DNA from 4 places in the Pseudomonas sp. WC2 genome. Region 2 is predicted to be linked to each of the others. Evidence: riboswitches for the same ligand, from Rfam matches in the RefSeq annotation. Region 2 holds a riboswitch; each other region holds the start of a gene.
The links. A riboswitch is a leader RNA that binds a small molecule or an ion and turns the genes downstream of it on or off. The one in region 2 is predicted to bind cobalamin.
Positions count from the first base shown of each region.

Region 1: another riboswitch for cobalamin. It lies ahead of ACQ4OE_RS10045 (ABC transporter substrate-binding protein); the one in region 2 lies ahead of cobO (cob(I)yrinic acid a,c-diamide adenosyltransferase).
Region 3: another riboswitch for cobalamin. It lies ahead of cobW (cobalamin biosynthesis protein CobW); the one in region 2 lies ahead of cobO (cob(I)yrinic acid a,c-diamide adenosyltransferase).
Region 4: another riboswitch for cobalamin. It lies ahead of ACQ4OE_RS05095 (TonB-dependent receptor plug domain-containing protein); the one in region 2 lies ahead of cobO (cob(I)yrinic acid a,c-diamide adenosyltransferase).

Region 1 is NZ_JBOBDR010000006.1:270,856-275,041, forward strand. It holds gene ACQ4OE_RS10035 (ABC transporter ATP-binding protein) at 1-424, opposite strand, end outside; gene ACQ4OE_RS10040 (FecCD family ABC transporter permease) at 421-1,437, opposite strand; gene ACQ4OE_RS10045 (ABC transporter substrate-binding protein) at 1,434-2,447, opposite strand; cobalamin riboswitch at 2,590-2,783, opposite strand; partial or broken gene ACQ4OE_RS10050 (Ppx/GppA family phosphatase) at 2,826-3,086, opposite strand; gene phnX (phosphonoacetaldehyde hydrolase) at 3,323-4,150, opposite strand.
Region 2 is NZ_JBOBDR010000011.1:181,639-185,824, reverse strand. It holds gene ACQ4OE_RS15715 (cobyrinate a,c-diamide synthase) at 1-844, opposite strand, end outside; gene cobO (cob(I)yrinic acid a,c-diamide adenosyltransferase) at 841-1,452, opposite strand; cobalamin riboswitch at 1,534-1,758, opposite strand; gene ACQ4OE_RS15705 (hypothetical protein) at 1,920-2,504, shown strand; gene ACQ4OE_RS15700 (PQQ-dependent sugar dehydrogenase) at 2,571-3,884, shown strand; gene ACQ4OE_RS15695 (C40 family peptidase) at 3,958-4,186, opposite strand, start outside.
Region 3 is NZ_JBOBDR010000002.1:107,800-111,985, forward strand. It holds gene cobM (precorrin-4 C(11)-methyltransferase) at 1-74, opposite strand, end outside; gene ACQ4OE_RS02500 (cobalamin biosynthesis protein) at 156-569, opposite strand; gene ACQ4OE_RS02505 (CbtA family protein) at 566-1,267, opposite strand; gene ACQ4OE_RS02510 (CbtB domain-containing protein) at 1,279-1,476, opposite strand; cobalamin riboswitch at 1,600-1,821, opposite strand; cobalamin riboswitch at 1,923-2,134, shown strand; gene cobW (cobalamin biosynthesis protein CobW) at 2,234-3,307, shown strand; gene cobN (cobaltochelatase subunit CobN) at 3,311-4,186, shown strand, end outside.
Region 4 is NZ_JBOBDR010000003.1:263,086-267,271, reverse strand. It holds gene ACQ4OE_RS05100 ((2Fe-2S) ferredoxin domain-containing protein) at 1-311, opposite strand, end outside; gene ACQ4OE_RS05095 (TonB-dependent receptor plug domain-containing protein) at 311-2,260, opposite strand; cobalamin riboswitch at 2,354-2,559, opposite strand; gene ACQ4OE_RS05090 (autotransporter outer membrane beta-barrel domain-containing protein) at 2,725-4,186, shown strand, end outside.

The DNA.
Region 1 (4,186 bases), on a different contig from region 2:
ACAAACTGCGCCAGAGACGATTGCGCAGGTGCAGGGCGTCCACATCGATCAGCGCCTGCTCGACGATGGCATCGTCCGCCGCTGACCACGGTTGCAGCGCCGACAGCCACGGTGTGCGCCCCAGCGCCACGGCGTCGAACACGCGGATGCCGTCGTCGGTGTCGGCCTGTTGCTCGACCACCGCGAGGGTTTGCGCAATGCGTCGGCGGGGCATTTTACCCAGACGCTGACCGTCAATAAGCACCTCGCCAGCGCTCGGTTCGCGCAGCCCGGCGAGCAGTTTCAGCAGCGTCGATTTGCCCGAGCCATTCGGTCCGACAATGCCGAGGGTTTCGCCACGCCGGACCTCAAGCCTGACGCCGTTGAGCAGTTCGGCGCCGCGCACCTTGAAGCTCAATCCGCTACAACTCAGGACGCTGTTCATCGCGCGGACCTGCGGCCAACCAGAATCAAGGCAAATACTGGCGCGCCGACCAGCGCCGTGATCACCCCGACCGGAATCACTTGACCCTTGATCAACGTGCGCGACAACACGTCCGCGGCAATCAGAAACACCGCTCCACCCAAGGCACTGGCCGGCAACAGTCGGCCATGGCCGGTGCCGAGCAACAGGCGCGCGGCGTGGGGAATCACCAGACCGACAAAGCCGATCGAGCCGACAATCGACACCATCACCGCCGTCACCAGCGCCGCGCAACCGATCAGCAGAATCTGCACGCGCCGCACTGCAATGCCCAGCGATGCCGCCGAATCCGCACCAAAGGTAAACGCATCCAGTGCGCGCCGATGCCACAGACACACCGCCAGCCCCAACAAAGCCGCCGGCACCGCCAGCCACACCGACGGCCAACGCACGCCGCCGAGATTGCCGAGCAGCCAGAACATGATCCCGCGCGCCTGTTCGGAGCTGGCCGAGCGGGTGATCAGAAATGCGGTCAATGCGTTGAACAGCTGCGAACCGGCGATGCCGGCGAGAATGATTTGCCCGGTGCCGCTGGCCGAACCACTGACCCGCGCCAGCAGAATCACCAGCACGAACGCCATCACGGCGCCGGCGAAGGCGCCGACCGACAGCGAGATAACGCCAGCGCCGACGCCGAGCAACGCGACCATCACCGCCCCGGTCGAGGCGCCCGCGGAGATCCCCAGAAGATACGGGTCGGCCAGCGGGTTGCGCAGCAGCGACTGCAAAATCACTCCGCACGTTGCGAGCCCGGCGCCGCAGGCCGCGGCGACCAGCGCGCGGGTCAGGCGATAGTTCCAGACAATGCCTTCGTCGATGGGGTCGAGCACATGTCCGGCGCCCCACAGTTTGTTGGCCAGCACTTGCAGGACGATGCTCGGTTCAATCGAGGTTTCACCAATGGCCACGCCGGCGATCAGTGCCACCGAGAGGATCGCCAACGCCAGCAGTACTCGGATCAATCGCTGAGTCATTTCGACAGGTCATAGCCGTTGATGGCCGTGGCCAGTTGTTCCAGACCATCGAACATGCGCAGGCTGGCCTGCATCGCCATGGCATCAAGAATGATGATGCGGTTGTTTTTCACCGCGTCCATGTTGCGTGTCACCGGGTCGCTGCGCAGGAACGCGAGTTTCTTTTCATAGTCGTCAGCGGGGAAGCGGCGGCGATCCATGCGCGCGATCACCAGAAAGGTCGGGTTGGCCTTGGCAATGGTTTCCCAGCCCACGGTCGGCCATTCTTCGTCGGACTTCACAACGTTGCGCACGCCGAGGGTGCTGAGCATGAAATCGGGAATGCCTTTGTGCCCGGCCACAAATGGCTCGATGTCCATTTCGGCGCTGGAGAACCAGACCAATGCGCTGGCGTCCTTCAACTGTTTGCCTTGGGCGGTGGCGATGGATTTGGCGAGGCTGGCCTTGAGCTGGCCATTGAGCTGTTGACCGCGATCCTGCACATCGAAGATTTGCGCCAGTTGGCTCACGCTTTTGTAAATGCTGTCGATGCTGAAGGGCGCCAGCCGCGTGCCGTCGGCACCGACCAGATTGTCCTTGGCCTCGCAATCGGAGGGCAGCAGGTAGGTGGGGATTTTCAGTTCATGAAACTGCTCCCGAGTGCCGACCGCGCCTTGCGGACCGACCATCCATTCCAGCTCCACGGCAACCAGTTCCGGGCGCTTGCCGATGACTGCTTCGAAGCTCGGTTCGTTATCCGCCAGGCGTTCGATCTTGTCGTTCTGCGCCTTGTATTTATCCAGCACATTGTTGAACCACAGCGAAGTGCCGACGACTTTATCCGCCAGACCCATGGCGTAGAGCATTTCCGTGCCGGCCTGGCCGATGGTCACCGTACGTGCTGGGGCGTGCTGAAAAGTCAGCGTGCTGCCGCAGTTCTCAAGCGTCAGGGGATAGACCGTCGGTGCCGCATGAGCCAAGGCGCAAAGACTCAGACCGGTGATGAGGGTAGCAACGCGAGGCAGCAGCATGGGGCAGTCTCCAAGGGTTCCGTACGGGGCGGGGGGGTACGGATTGGAAACACACCTTCGAACGCGGTCAGGGAAACCTGCGCAAGGCCGGCATTTGATCAAAGACGCGCGGCACGATGTCCTTCCCGGACACCCCGCCGGTTAGTCAGTCACTGTGCCGGCAGGTCTCCTGACTGATGCGTCATCGCCGCGCTCCGGCCTTCCCGGGATTCACCCAGTGGCAGTCGTGGAGCAGGCTCAGCACCTACAGTTGCGGGGGCAGTTCCGATTGATGCTGTGCAAGCATTTCGGATTCCCTATTAATCCCGTGTGGAAACCGGCGGCGGCATGGTAGTCGATCAGGCCGCTGAAGGGGAGACGAATCTGTCGGGACGAGGATTAATGGCGGTTCATCAACCCGAGCAATACGCCCAGGCGCAGGCCCGGTTCAGACGGCGCCATCTGCGCGATGCCGAAGACTTTGAAGGCGGCCAGCATCAGCACCAGGCCGGCGGGCAGAATGCTTTGGCGATAGGGTTGCAGGCCGGCAATTTTGAGCTGTTGGACGTTGCTCACCTTCAGCAGAAGCAGCGACAGGCGCAGCAGTCCGCCGTAGGTAATGCCGTCCTGGCCGTAGTCATTGAGCCGATTGGCCTTGAGCGAAGGTGTGACTGTCATGACACTGTCATGATTCAGCGCCTATGCTGAGGTCAATACATCGCGTGTTCTTAAAGTTTCTGCTGCCAGTTTTGGCAGCTTTTTTTTGCCTGGGATTTGAGCGAGACCGCTGATCGTTCCCATGCTCCGCGTGGGAACGGCTCTAGGGACGCTCCGCGTCCAGTGACGCGGAGCGTCACGGGCTGCATTCCCACGCAGAGCGTGGGAACGATCAGGTGTCAGCAGGCTTGCGGGGTTTCGCCGCGCGCCAGGCGTGCGTTGATGTCGTCGATGACTTCAGGCAGCTCGGCAATGGTGTCGATCAAGTAATGCGGACGCGATGGCGCGAACATCTTGCCGATGCGCTCACGTTCTTCCGCGAGACGATCCGACGGCAACGCTTTGAACTGTTCGTAGGTCAATCCGAGCGCATTCCCCGAGCAAGTCAACGCCACCGTCCACATCCCCGCGCTACGCCCTTCAAGAATCCCCGGCCAGGTGTCATCAACCTTGACGCACGCGGCCACATCATCGATGCCCAAGGCAATCACGTTGGCCAACGACTGCGCCGGATACGGCCGGCCATTGGGCACTTCATCGGTGGCGACGACATGGTCAGCGACATAACCATTCTCTCGCGCCAGCTCGACAACCTTGGCCATCACCACCGCCGGATACCCGGAGCACGAACCAATCTTCAAACCCTTGTCGCGCAACGCCGCAATCGCTTCGAACGCACCGGGAATCACCGCCGAATGCAGGGCGATCTTCTCGATCTGCAACGGCATGAAGCGTTCGTAGATCGCTGTCACATCGTCGTCACTCGGCAAGCGATCAAACGCGGCGCGATAACGCTCGGCGATCTGCGGCAGGTTGCACAACGTGCGGATGTGATCCCATTTGCCCATGCCCATCGGGCCGCGCGCTTCCTCCAGCGATACCGCGACGCCGAACTCGGCAAAGGCTTCGACGAAAATCTGCGTCGGCGCAAATGAGCCGAAATCGACAACGGTGCCGGCCCAGTCAAGGATCGCGGCTTGCAGGTGAGTCGGTTGTTGGTACTGCATGGTCAATCTCCGTTTTCAGGTAAGCGTTGGCCGTCC
Region 2 (4,186 bases):
CCGCCTCCGGCAATTGCGTGTCGCGGATTGGCGAGAAGAAGCTCAACTCGGCACCCATCGCGCGCAACAGATCGAGGCTCGCGCCGTAGGTGAAGGCAAACGCCTCATCCCGGGCGACGGCGATTCGCACATTCTTCAACAGCGGCTCGACGGCGATGACGTCAGGCGCGGCGAATTCCACGGCCGGTGGCAGCGCTACCTCGCAACTGCTGGCGAGGGCATCGGCGGCAGCGTCGAGACGCACATCGAGATCATTCAATTCGCTGGCCTGGACCAGGCCGAGATGGCGACTCGGCAGTTCGATGCCGGTCTCGCGAGACAACGCGCCGTACCAGCGCAGACCTTCGGTGAGACTGCCTTCGAGCAGTTGCGCATGGCGCAGAGTGCCAACGCGGTTGGCCAACACACCGGCAAACGGCAGATCCGGCTGATACTTCGCCAAACCCAACGCCAACGCCCCAAAGGTCTGCGCCATGGCAGTGCCGTCGATCACACCGAGCACCGGCACACCGAAGTGCCGAGCCAGATCGGCGCTGGACGGCGTACCGTCGAACAGACCCATCACGCCTTCGATCAGAATCAGATCCGCCTCGGCGGCGGCTTCCCACAACAGCCGACGACTTTCCTGCTCGCCGACCATCCACATATCCAGTTGATACACCGGCGCACCGCTGGCGCGCTCGAGGATCATCGGGTCGAGAAAATCCGGGCCGCATTTGAACACGCGCACCTTGCGCCCCTGATTGCGATGCAAACGAGCGAGTGCGGCGGTGACGGTGGTCTTGCCCTGACCGGAAGCCGGCGCGGCAATGAGTACCGCCGGGCAGTGACGTGGTTGATTCAAAGTTCGACGCCTTTCTGCGCTTTGATGCCTGCCTGGAAGGCGTGTTTGAGCATGCCCATTTCGGTGACCGTGTCGCCCATTTCGATCATTTCCGGCTTCGCCGCGCGACCGGTGACGATCACGTGCTGCATCGGCGGACGGGCCTGCAGATCGCTGAGCACCTGATCGAGATCGAGGTAGCCGTGCTTGAGGGCGATGTTCAACTCATCGAGCACCACCAGACCGATCGACGGATCACGCAGCAACTCACGGGACACGGCCCACGCGGCTTCGGCGGCGGCGATGTCGCGCTGACGGTCCTGGGTTTCCCAGGTGAAGCCCTCGCCCATCACGTGGAAGCGCACTTGCTCGGGGAAGCGGCGGAAGAACAACTCTTCGCCGGTGCTGTTGCGGCCCTTGATGAACTGCACCACGCCGCACTGCATGCCATGGCCCATGGCGCGGGCGAGCATACCGAACGCCGAGCTGCTTTTGCCTTTGCCGTTACCGGTCAGCACCAGCACCAGGCCGCACTCGTCAGGCGAGTTGGCGATGCGTTCGTCGATCACGGCTTTTTTGCGCTGCATACGCGCCAGGTGGCGTTCGTCGCGCTCGGGGGAATCAGTCATGGGGGAGCTCTCCGTTGGGGCTGGATAACGGCGGGCAGGCAAAAGAATAGACGGCAAAAAGCCTGGCATCGCCCACCGTGATGCCGCTGGATGGATCAGGCCGGTCTCCGGGCTCATGAGCGGCGTCTGCCTGACTGCGCGCCTTCCCGCTTTAAGCAGTGGCATTCGACGCAGCTTTTACTCATTTACCGTTGCGGGGGCAGCGCCGGGATCGTGATCGTTCTTCGCTTGAAGACAAGCCTCACCGGCTTCCCTGTTTCACTCTGTCGACCGCAGCCACAGAGCACCTGAAACAAGCCGCGAAGGTTAGAGGGTTGGGGGTGGAGCGTCAATTAAAGAGGCGGCCAGCGGGCGAATAACTGCCGTCGATCAATTATCTGCCGCCAATCTTGTGCCATGCCGATACAAATGATATCAAAGAGCCATGCTTTTCCCGAAAAGCCACTACAACAATAAGGATGATGACGATGCAAGGCATGATCATCAGCAACCCGCGCCTGGAATTCCTGCGCCCGATGCTTGAACGCTGGTTTGACTGTATCGACCGCTACAACGCCGTGCGCGGCGACAGCGACACCCCTTACTGGCATGACGAGAAAGCCAATCTCGGATTGCTCTCGGCAGCCGCCTGGATGGCCGAGCTGGTCACCCTGAACGACACTGCCACGCGCAAACAGAATGAAGAAGGCGAGCGCAATGCCCGCGCGGATCTGTTCATCGCCGGCGCCGAAGATCGGGTGTATATCCAGGCCACACAGCGCTGGCCTCGGGTCAACAATCTCAACCTGACCCAAGCCCTCCTCGACATCACCAGCGATGCCAAACGCATCAGCTTCGCCAGCGACCTTAAGCTCGGCTGCCTGTTTGTCGCCCCGCAAAAAGCCCAACACAGCGCCAGCCCTGAAGAGCTGCAGGACATGGTTGATGACCTGCAAAAGGAACACACCTGCGCGGTTGCCTGGTATTTCCCCTACGCCTACCGAAAATTGCGCAGCGAAGCGGGCAACTATCACCCCGGCATTGCCGTGCTGTTCAAGGAAGCACGCGGCTAAGCAGTTGAACCATCGGGCTTGCGCCCTCCTCTATGATTAAGAATGCATTCATAGGGAAGATCAGCAATGCGCAAGCCCCAGCTCGTTTTTGTCATCGCCTTCGCCGGAGGACTTGCCGCCTGCGGTGAATCCTCCAGCCTGCAAGTCTCCGACGGCACCGGTCCGTCCCCGAAGTTGCCCGAACCAAACAAAACCCTGATCCCGACGGTGAACATCGCCCCGGCGGTCGGCTGGCCCGAGGGCGCCAAACCAACGGCAGCGGCCGGCACGCAAGTCGCCGCCTTCGCCGAAGGCCTCGACCATCCGCGCTGGCTCTACGTGCTGCCGAACGGTGACGTACTGGTGGCTGAAACCAACGCTCCGCCGAAACCCGACGACAGCAAAGGCATCAAGGGCTGGGTCATGAAGACCGTCATGGGCAAGGCCGGCGCCGGCGTGCCGAGCCCGAATCGCATCACCCTGCTGCGCGATGCCGACCACGATGGCGTGGCCGAAACCCGCACGGTATTTCTGCAAAACCTCAACTCGCCCTTCGGCATGACCCTGGTCGGCAATGATTTGTACGTCGCCGACACCGATCGACTGTTGCGCTTCCATTACGAGCCCGGCGCGACCGAGATCAAGACGCAGCCGATCAAGGTGACCGATCTGCCCGGCGGCACGCTGAACCATCACTGGACCAAAAACGTTATCGCCAGCAAGGACGGCAACAAGCTGTATGTGACTGTCGGCTCGAACAGCAACGTGGGCGAAAATGGTCTGGATAAAGAAGAAGGTCGCGCAGCGATTTGGGAAGTGGATCGGGCGACCGGCAATCACCGGATCTTCGCCTCAGGCATCCGCAACCCGAACGGCTTGGCGTGGGAGCCCACCAGCGGCGCGCTGTGGACAGCGGTCAACGAGCGTGACGAAATCGGCAGCGATCTGGTGCCGGACTACATCACCTCGGTCAAGGACGGTGGTTTCTATGGCTGGCCGTTCAGCTACTACGGCCAACATGTGGATGTGCGCGTCGAACCGCAAAATCTCGACCTGGTGGCCAAGGCCATCGCCCCGGATTACGCGGTCGGCCCGCACACCGCGTCGCTTGGTCTGACCTTCGCCGAAGGCAACACCTTGCCAGCGCAATTCAAGGAAGGCGCCTTCATCGGCCAGCACGGCTCGTGGAACCGCAAACCGCACAGTGGCTACAAAGTGATTTTCGTGCCGTTTACCGGCGGCAAACCGAGCGGTACACCGGTGGATGTACTGACCGGATTCCTCGACAAGGACGAGAACGCGCTGGGCCGCCCGGTAGGCGTGGTGATCGACCCCCAAGGTGGATTGCTGGTGGCGGATGATGTGGGCAATAAAGTGTGGCGAGTGTCGGCCACCAAATAACTTATTGCCTGGCACAAAACACTGTGGGAGCTAGTACAGCTAGCTCCCACAGTGGATTTCTGAGTAGTTTGAATTACGGGTTATGCGCCAGATGCTCTGGCTGCAATACGCGCTTGGCACTCAGGTAAGCCTTCTGCCAATACGCCTTCGACAGGCTGTCCAGCTTCACCGTGCCACCCGTGGCCGGCGCATGCACGAAGCGCCCTTCGCCGACGTAGATCCCCGCATGACTGACTTGCGAGCCGCCATTAGTGGCGAAGAAGATCAGGTCGCCGGTTTGCAAACCTTCCTTGCCGACATTC
Region 3 (4,186 bases), on a different contig from region 2:
CGGATCAACCGCTGGCCTTTGACAGTGATCAATTCCGGGTCGCCGGGGCCGGCGCCGATGAAGTAGACGGTCATCGTTGAATCCTTTGAAAAAGCGGCTCGGCAATCCCTACAGATGAAGATTGCTCATGATCGATGGCGGGGATTATCGGGATTTTAAGCAGCGCCAGCCAATGCCAGGGTCGCCTGAGCGTATTTTTGCCTGGAAATCAGCAGTTTCGCGGGGGCTTGAATCAGCTGTTCGGCCAGTGCCAGTGCGGCACTTTCGGCGACGCCGTAGCAACCCGTACGCTCAAAAGCGATCTGCGAATGGTGACTGAGCCTGAGCTGATAATTGGCCAGTTCCTCGCTGCTGAAGTATTGCAAGGGCAGGGCCAGTTGCTCGGCGAGCTCTTGCAAACCCGGCTCGTCACGCTTCAGATCGATACTGGCCAGCGCCTTGACTGCCGCCAGTTCGATACGATGGGCCTGCAACGCTTGATCAAGCAACGCGCGCAGCGTGCTGGCCGGGCAGCCGCGCTGGCAGCCTAGGCCGACGACAAAGGTCGGCGCTGCGCGGTCATGGGTCATGCGTGATATTGACCATCGCTTTTGCGGCGGAACAACCAAGCGCTGATCAGGCCGAGAGCCAGCCAGAACGCCACGTTGGTCAGCTGCGAAGCGATTTTGAACTGAGCTTCCAGAGCTTCCGGAGCGAGCATCGAGTGCACTTCCGGTTGCGGTGCGCCGATCACGTGCGGCACGGCAAGAATCGCCACGCCGAGAATCTTCATCAGCCAGTGACGGCTGAACGCGATCAACGACAGTCCGACCGCAGTCGAAGCGGCCGTGCCGATCCACCACATCTGACGCGAGGCCAGATCCGCAGCGGCTGTGCCCGGCAATTCAGGCGGCAGGCCCAGGGTCGGCGCGAGGACGAACGTGGCGTAACCGGCCAGACCCCAGAGCAAACCTTGCGAGGTTTTGGTCGGTGCGCGCAGGGTATAGAGGCCAGCGAGCATCAGGGCGAAACCCACGGCCACCACCAGATTGCCACCGGTGGTCGAGACAACGCGCTGCCAGCCATCTTCCGGCTCCCAGGCTTCGGCATCGTGCGTATGCGCGGCGGTGCCGGCGGCGTGCTCATGAACCTCGGCAACAGGTTCGGCTTTCTCGAAGGTTTCCGCTTGCAGAATCAGCGGCGAGACCCAGAAGCTTTGCAGCAGAGTGAGGAGCAGGGCGGCCAGCAGACCGGTGAAACCTGCGGTTTGCGCGATACGCTTGATCATGTCGGCAGGTCTCAATGGCACGGGAACGCGGCGCTGTGGCGGGTATCGTGGGCGGCGTTGTGCACCGCTTCGATGTGCGAGAAACCGGCGAAATAGACCAGGCTGGCGCCGAGAATCGACGCGAAGATCGCGGCGGTCAGGCGTTGGCTCAATGTGGCCGTGCTGGCGATTTTGTCCGTGTTGCTGCCGGTGCTGCTGATGATCGACATGGCGCTTCCCTCTGGAGTGTCAGCGGGTGATCTAGAGCGCATGAAAACCCCGGCGTGACGAGCACGCAGGGGTTCGAACAGCGCCCGCCCACCGCGGGTTTGTTATGTTCAGCGACGCACGATGCGCACTGTGTGTTGCGGGCCGGTCTCCGGGCTCACGAGGGGGTGGCGTCAGGCCGACCTGCAAGCGTCACCTTCCCATGCCTTACTGGCACAGTGGTTTTGACGCTTCGCTCGCTTACCGTTGCGGGGGCAGCACCGGACTGACATGGGCTTGAGTAAAGCACATGATTCACCGGTTTCCCGTTTCACCCTGTGAAGGGCACCCGTAACAAGGTGTGTAGGAGAGCATGGCTCGGGGATTTTAGTCAATTTTGTGGCTGGATCCGTTGCTGCGGTAAACGGATATGCCCCCAATCCAACATTGACCCATAAGCAAGCCATGCGTAGCCTTGCGCCTTCGAGGTTCTTCGGCCCACGCCGAAGCTAAGAAGGGAACGCGGTCAATGCCGCGGCTGCCCCCGCAACTGTGAACGGTGATGTTCGCTGCCACGCCACTGCCAGCTCAACTGATGAGCCAGCGGGAAGGCGCAGCCAACGCCAGGCCCCACGCCTGAACACCGTCAGCCAGGAGACCTGCCTCGTCACAGATTCTCACTACAACCGGGCGGGGTGATCCGGTGGCGAACGCTTCCGGCGCGCACGCGCGTTGCCGGTTCTCGTCCCGTATGCCCGCCGCTTGCCAAAGGGCATACCGATGAAAACACTGGCCAAACTCCCCGTCACCATCGTTACCGGCTTCCTCGGCTCGGGCAAAACCACCTTGCTGCGCCACATGCTCGACAACGCTCAGGGCCGTCGCATCGCGGTGATCGTCAACGAGTTCGGCGAGTTGGGCATCGACGGTGAAATCCTCAAGCAATGCACCATCGGTTGCACCGAAGAAGAAGCCACTGGCCGTGTTTACGAATTGGCCAACGGCTGCCTGTGCTGCACGGTTCAGGAAGAATTCTTCCCGGTGATGCGCGAATTGGTCGCGCGTCGCGGCGACCTCGACCACATCCTCATCGAAACCTCGGGCCTGGCCCTGCCAAAACCGCTGGTACAAGCTTTCCAGTGGCCGGAAATCCGCAGTGCCTGCACCGTTGACGCAGTGATCACCGTGGTCGACAGCCCGGCCGTGGCGGCCGGCACCTTCGCGGCATTCCCGGATCAGGTCGATGCGCAACGCAAACTCGACCCGAACCTCGACCACGAATCGCCGCTGCACGAGCTGTTCGCCGACCAACTGGCCAGCGCCGACCTGGTCATCCTCAACAAAGCCGACCAGACCAGCCCGGAAGACCTCGCTCGCGTGCGCGCTGAAGTCGCCGAAGAGCTGCCGCCAGCGGTGAAAATCATCGAAGCCAGCAACGGTCGTCTGCCGCTGGACGTGTTGATCGGCCTCGGCGCCGGTTCAGAAGAGCACATCGACAGCCGTCACAGCCATCACGATCACCACCACGGTGAAGGCGATGACGACCACGATGACCACGATCACGACGCTTTCGATTCGATCTCGATCGAACTGCCGCAAGCTGACGAAAGCCTGCTGCTCGACGCGCTGACGCAACTGGTGGTCCAGCACGGCATCCTCCGTGTCAAAGGTTTCGCCGCCATCCCGAACAAGCCAATGCGTCTGCTGATTCAGGGCGTGGGCACGCGTTTCGACAAGCATTTCGACCGTCAGTGGGGCGCCGATGAAGCGCGCGTGACGCGTCTGGTGTTGATCGGTCAGGAACTCGACGCCGCACAACTCGAAGCGCAACTGCGCGCCGCGCTCAGCGTTTAAGCCATGCACCTGCTCAGGACCCAGCCCGGCGGTTTCGTCTCGGATGACAATATTGCCGACCTTGGACAAACCCCCGCCGAGCTGGTGATCCTGTGCAGCGGCGACTCCAGTCTCGCGCTGCTCGCCGAGGCTGCGCAGCAGTTGCCGGAGGATTATCCGAGCCTGCGTCTGGCCAATCCGATGCAGGTGCAGAATCACGCTTCGGTCGATCTGTACGTCGACGAAGTGCTGCGTCACGCCAAGGTAATTCTGATTTCCCTGCACGGCGGCATCGCTTATTGGCGGTATGGCGTCGAGCGTTTGATCGAGTTGGCCGACCGCGGTGTGCAGGTGATTCTGGTGCCGGGCGACGACCGTCCCGATCCGGAGCTCAGCGACTTGAGCACGGTCAATGCCGAGGATCGCGACCGGCTCTGGCAGTTCTTGCGTCAGGGCGGCATGGGCAATGCGCTGGATTTCTTCCGATGCATGGCCAGCCGTTGGCTCGACCGCGATTACCCGTGGGCCGAGCCTCAAGCATTGCCGCGCACGGCGATTTACCACCCGAACAAACCCACCGCCGCACTGAGTGACTGGCAAGCCGAATGGCTGCCTGAGCAACCGGTCGCGGCGGTGCTGTTTTATCGCTCACACCTGCAAGCGGCGAACACGGCGTTTATCGATGTTTTCTGCCAGCGCCTGCAAGCGGCGGGGCTCAATCCGCTGCCGATCGCGGTGGCCAGTCTGAAAGAGCCCAGCTGCCTGTCAGTGGTGGAGGATTGGCTGGACGAAGTCGAGGCGGGGGTAATCCTCAATACCACCGGTTTCGCTCAATCCAGTCCCGAGGCGCCGCATCTGCGCCCGTTTCGTCGCAATATTCCGGTGATTCAGGCGATCTGC
Region 4 (4,186 bases), on a different contig from region 2:
AGATGCTGCTCGACCAATCGCTGCACATCTTCGTCGCTGTGCACGCCATACCAGCAGGCGTCCGGATACACCGTCAGCACCGGGCCGAGGTTGCACGGAAACTGACAGTGCGTGCGCGTCAGCAACACACCGCCGGGGGTTTCGATGCGATCGTGCGCCAGCAAATGCCGGCGCAACGTCTTCCATAACTGTTGGGCGCCGCGCTGGGTGCAGCGCGGGCCGGTACAGATGAACACGTGGCGCGCATGCTCGGGCACATGCGACCAGTCCGGGTGCGTGTCGACACCGTCGACGGTTTGGATGTCACTCATCAGAAGCGGTACGTGTAACGTACTTCGGAGGTGAATGGCCGGCCAAGGTTGTCGACGTTGCTCGAGCGGCTGGTGACGTAATCGCGGTCGAACAGGTTTTCGACCAACAGGCTCACGCGGTGCTGATGGGCATGGTCGAGGTAGCGATAGGCGTCGGCATCGACCACCGAATAGTGGCCGTATTCGACGTGTTTCGAGCTGATCACGTCGCGGATATAGCGGATCGCACCGCCGGCGCCCCACATGCGCGTCTCCGACTCGTAGCCGACCCGCGAACGGGCGAAGAAGCTTGGAATGTCATTGATCGTCACGCCGTCGCGGGACTCGGTGAGGTTGCGGGTCATGTCCGCTTGCAGGCTCCATTGATCGTTGAGCGCGAGTTTGGCGTCGGCCTCGAAACCGCGCATCTGGATCTGGCCCTGACCGTTGACCCACTGGATATCGTCGAGGGTGATCAGGTCGTCGATCTTGCGTTTGAACAAGGTCACGCTGGCGCTGAACTCACGGTCGAGCAGCAGGCCTTTGTAATCGACACCGAGTTCGGCGTTGCGGCTTTTCTCCGGTTTGAGGTTGCGATTGCCGATCTCGTCGCCCGGCTCGTTGACGAACAGTTGCTCGGCGTTCGGCAGTTTGTACGCCGTGCCGTACTGGCCGCGCAGGGCCCAATGGTCGTTGAGGTCATACAGCGAAGTGAGCATGCCGACCGTGGCGCTATCACCGCCGCCCATGGCTTCATGACGGACGCCGATGCTCGGGTGCCAGTCGGGCAGGGCGTCGATTTGCGGGCGCAGTTGCGTGTAAACGGCGTGCGCTTCGGCCTTGTCGTTGTCGATGATCAGCACATCGTCCTGACCCTTGAACCATTGGTTGTCCGTACCGAACACCAGCACATGCCCGCCGGACAATTCAGCTTTGCCTTCGGCCTGCACGCCCCAATCGGTGAAGCCCCAATAGTCGTTGTGGTTGATGACTTTGGTGCCACCGCCCTCGACGTTGTTGATCCGGGTGTAGCGCGTGTCCCAATCGTTGATGTGGCCTTTGACGAAGTAGCTCAGGCGCTCGTTGACGTTCTGTTCGAAGGTCGCCGTGGCGATCTGCTGTACGCGGTCGTTGGTGGTTTTGTGGTTGTCGACCGGGCGAGCGAAATCGAGGTTGGCGTCGGCATACTGGTAGAACAATTCCAGCCGCGAATCATCGCCGAACGACTGGATCGCCTTGCCGCCAAACGTGGTGACTTCGTAGGCGCGGTTCTTCTCGCTGACGTTTTTCAGGTCGCTGTTGCGATAGGGCTGGTAGCCATCGGAGACGTTGTGGCTGACGTACGCCAGCAAGCCGAGATCGCCGAAGCCATTGCTGAAAATGTTCTCGACCCGCGCATCTTCAGTGGTGCCGCCAAACGTATCGACGCCGACGTTCACCTCACCGGCGCCTTTGCGCGATTGCGGGCTGCGGGTGACGATGTTGATCACGCCGGAGACGGCTTGCGTGCCGAACAACAGACTCTGCCCGCCCTTGAGCACTTCGATGCGTTCGATGGCGTTGGCCGGCAGGGTGTCCAGGTACAGACCGCCGTACAGACGGTTATTCAGGCGCACGCCGTCGAGCAGGATCAGCGTGTCGTCATTGCGTCCGCCCAATAGCGAATAGGTGCCGTAGTCGAACGGGCCGTTTTTCGGCGCGACATACAGGCCGGGAATGAACATCTGCATCACGCGGCTGACGTCAGCGCTGGGGCCGGCGCGTTCGATCTGCTCGCGACTGACGATCTCGACTTTGCTGCCGTAGTGCGCCATATCGGCGACGGTGGTGGACTCCACTGACGGCGCGGAAACGATTTGCTGATTGAGTTCCAGCGGTGCGTCATCGGCCAGCAGAGCAGGGCTGAACAGACAGCTGAACACACAGCTGAACAGAAGGGTTGGAACAGAGGTGTTGAAACGTCGAATCATTGTCTTCTCGAAAAGGATCTTCGCAGAAGAGCATGCAGGAGAAGGCACCGCGCACACGCCGACACCGGCCCATGCCCGCCCACCGCAGGATTTTGCCAAACGAAATTCCAGGCCGGTCTCCGGGCTCGCGCGTATCGAGGCTTTCACCTTCCCATGGCCGTCTGGCCACAGTGGTGTATCGAAAGCATCACGCGCATACCGTTGCGGGGGCAGCACCGGACTCGTTCAAACAGAACCTACCGGTTTCCCGTTTCACCCCAAGCACGGCGGCAGGGGGCACCTGAAACAGGCCGGCATCTGAACATTCGACAGACCGTTCGTCAACTTGCCTGCCAGCGCCAGGTCCGCGGAGCGCTGCGACTTTGGAAATAACTACTAAGGTCTATAGCGGTAATCACCGCAATATTTCCGTGGCGCCAACAACGGCCATCCAATAGTGCTGAGGGTTGAACAAGGAGGTTCCGATGACAGGCGCAAGCCACCAATCCTTTCCGGGATTCGCGCCCCATTTCAGGCGTAACGCGTTGCTGTTGGCCGTGGCCAATGCGCTGCTGTTGAGTGAAGCCCAAGCAGCCTGCGGGCCGCTCGCGGCGGGTGCTTATAACGTCTCGCAAACCTGTTTGCCCACTGCCGGTGTCGATGCCTCGATCAGCACTCAAGCGGGCACCACCATCACCACCACCGCAGGCTCTTCGCTGAACAGCCGTGGCAACAACGCCAACACCACGCTGAGCCTCAGCGGCACGACGGTCGACAGCACGCCACCGACAGCGGCCAACGCAGTGTTCGCCAACGTCATCGGCACCACCGGCAATGCGACGCTGACCGTCGACGGCGGCACCAACACGGTCAACATTGGCGGCAGTGGACTGGACGCCTTGGCGATCACCAATGCCAGCACTGGGTTGTCGACGTTTTCGGTGACCTCGGGCACCACGCTGAACATCCTCAACACCGTGGTCGGCAACGAACACGATGGCATCGACGTCAGCGCTAATGGTGGCGGGGCGATCAATCTGAGCCATCAGGGCAGCGGGCAGATCACCTTGCTCGGCGGCAACGGCATCTGGACCAAAGCCACCGGCAGTGGCGAGACCAACGTCAACGTCGGCGCCGGGGTGAGCATTCTGGTCAACAACGATGATGCGTTGTCCGCCGGCCTGCCGATTATCGACGACACGCTGCCGACTGCGGGCATTGGCAACCATGCCGGTGTCCATACACGCGCGGTCAATGGCAACACCACCGTGGTCACCGCCGCCAATGTCCAAGCCATCGGCATGAATGCGTTCGGCGTGTTTACCGAGGGCGGGGCGGGCAATACCAGTCTGACCAACAGCGGCACGCTCAGCACCAGCGGCCTCAACGGTTTCGGGATCCGCGCGTTCTCCAGCGTCGGCAGCATCGACATCGTCAACAGCGGCGCGATCACCACCACCGGCGGCGCCGCGCACGGCATCTACGCCAACGATAACGTCGGCGCCACGGGTTCGATCAGCATTGAAAACAATGCTGCGATCACTGTCGGTGACGCTGCCAATAGCGCCGGTTCGCGGGCGATCTACATCATCAAACGCGGCCCCGGCGATGCCACCATCACCGGCAGCGGCAATCTCACGGTGTTCGGCAACCCCAACACCACACGCGGCTACGGCATCATCGTCAGCGCCGAAAACAACAACGTCCTCATCGATTATTCCGGCAACATTTTTGCCAGCGGTTTTGGCGCTGGCGGTATTCGGGTGGATTCGACGGCGGGCAACGTGCGGGTTGTTTACAGCGGTGATCGCATCGAAACCCTCAACAGCAACGCCAACGGTATTTATGCCTCGACCCAGTCACCGACCGGCACGGTGGACGTGAACGCTGGCGGCACGATCATCACCCACTCCAACGCCGGTTCTGGCGATGGCACCGGGATTGGTT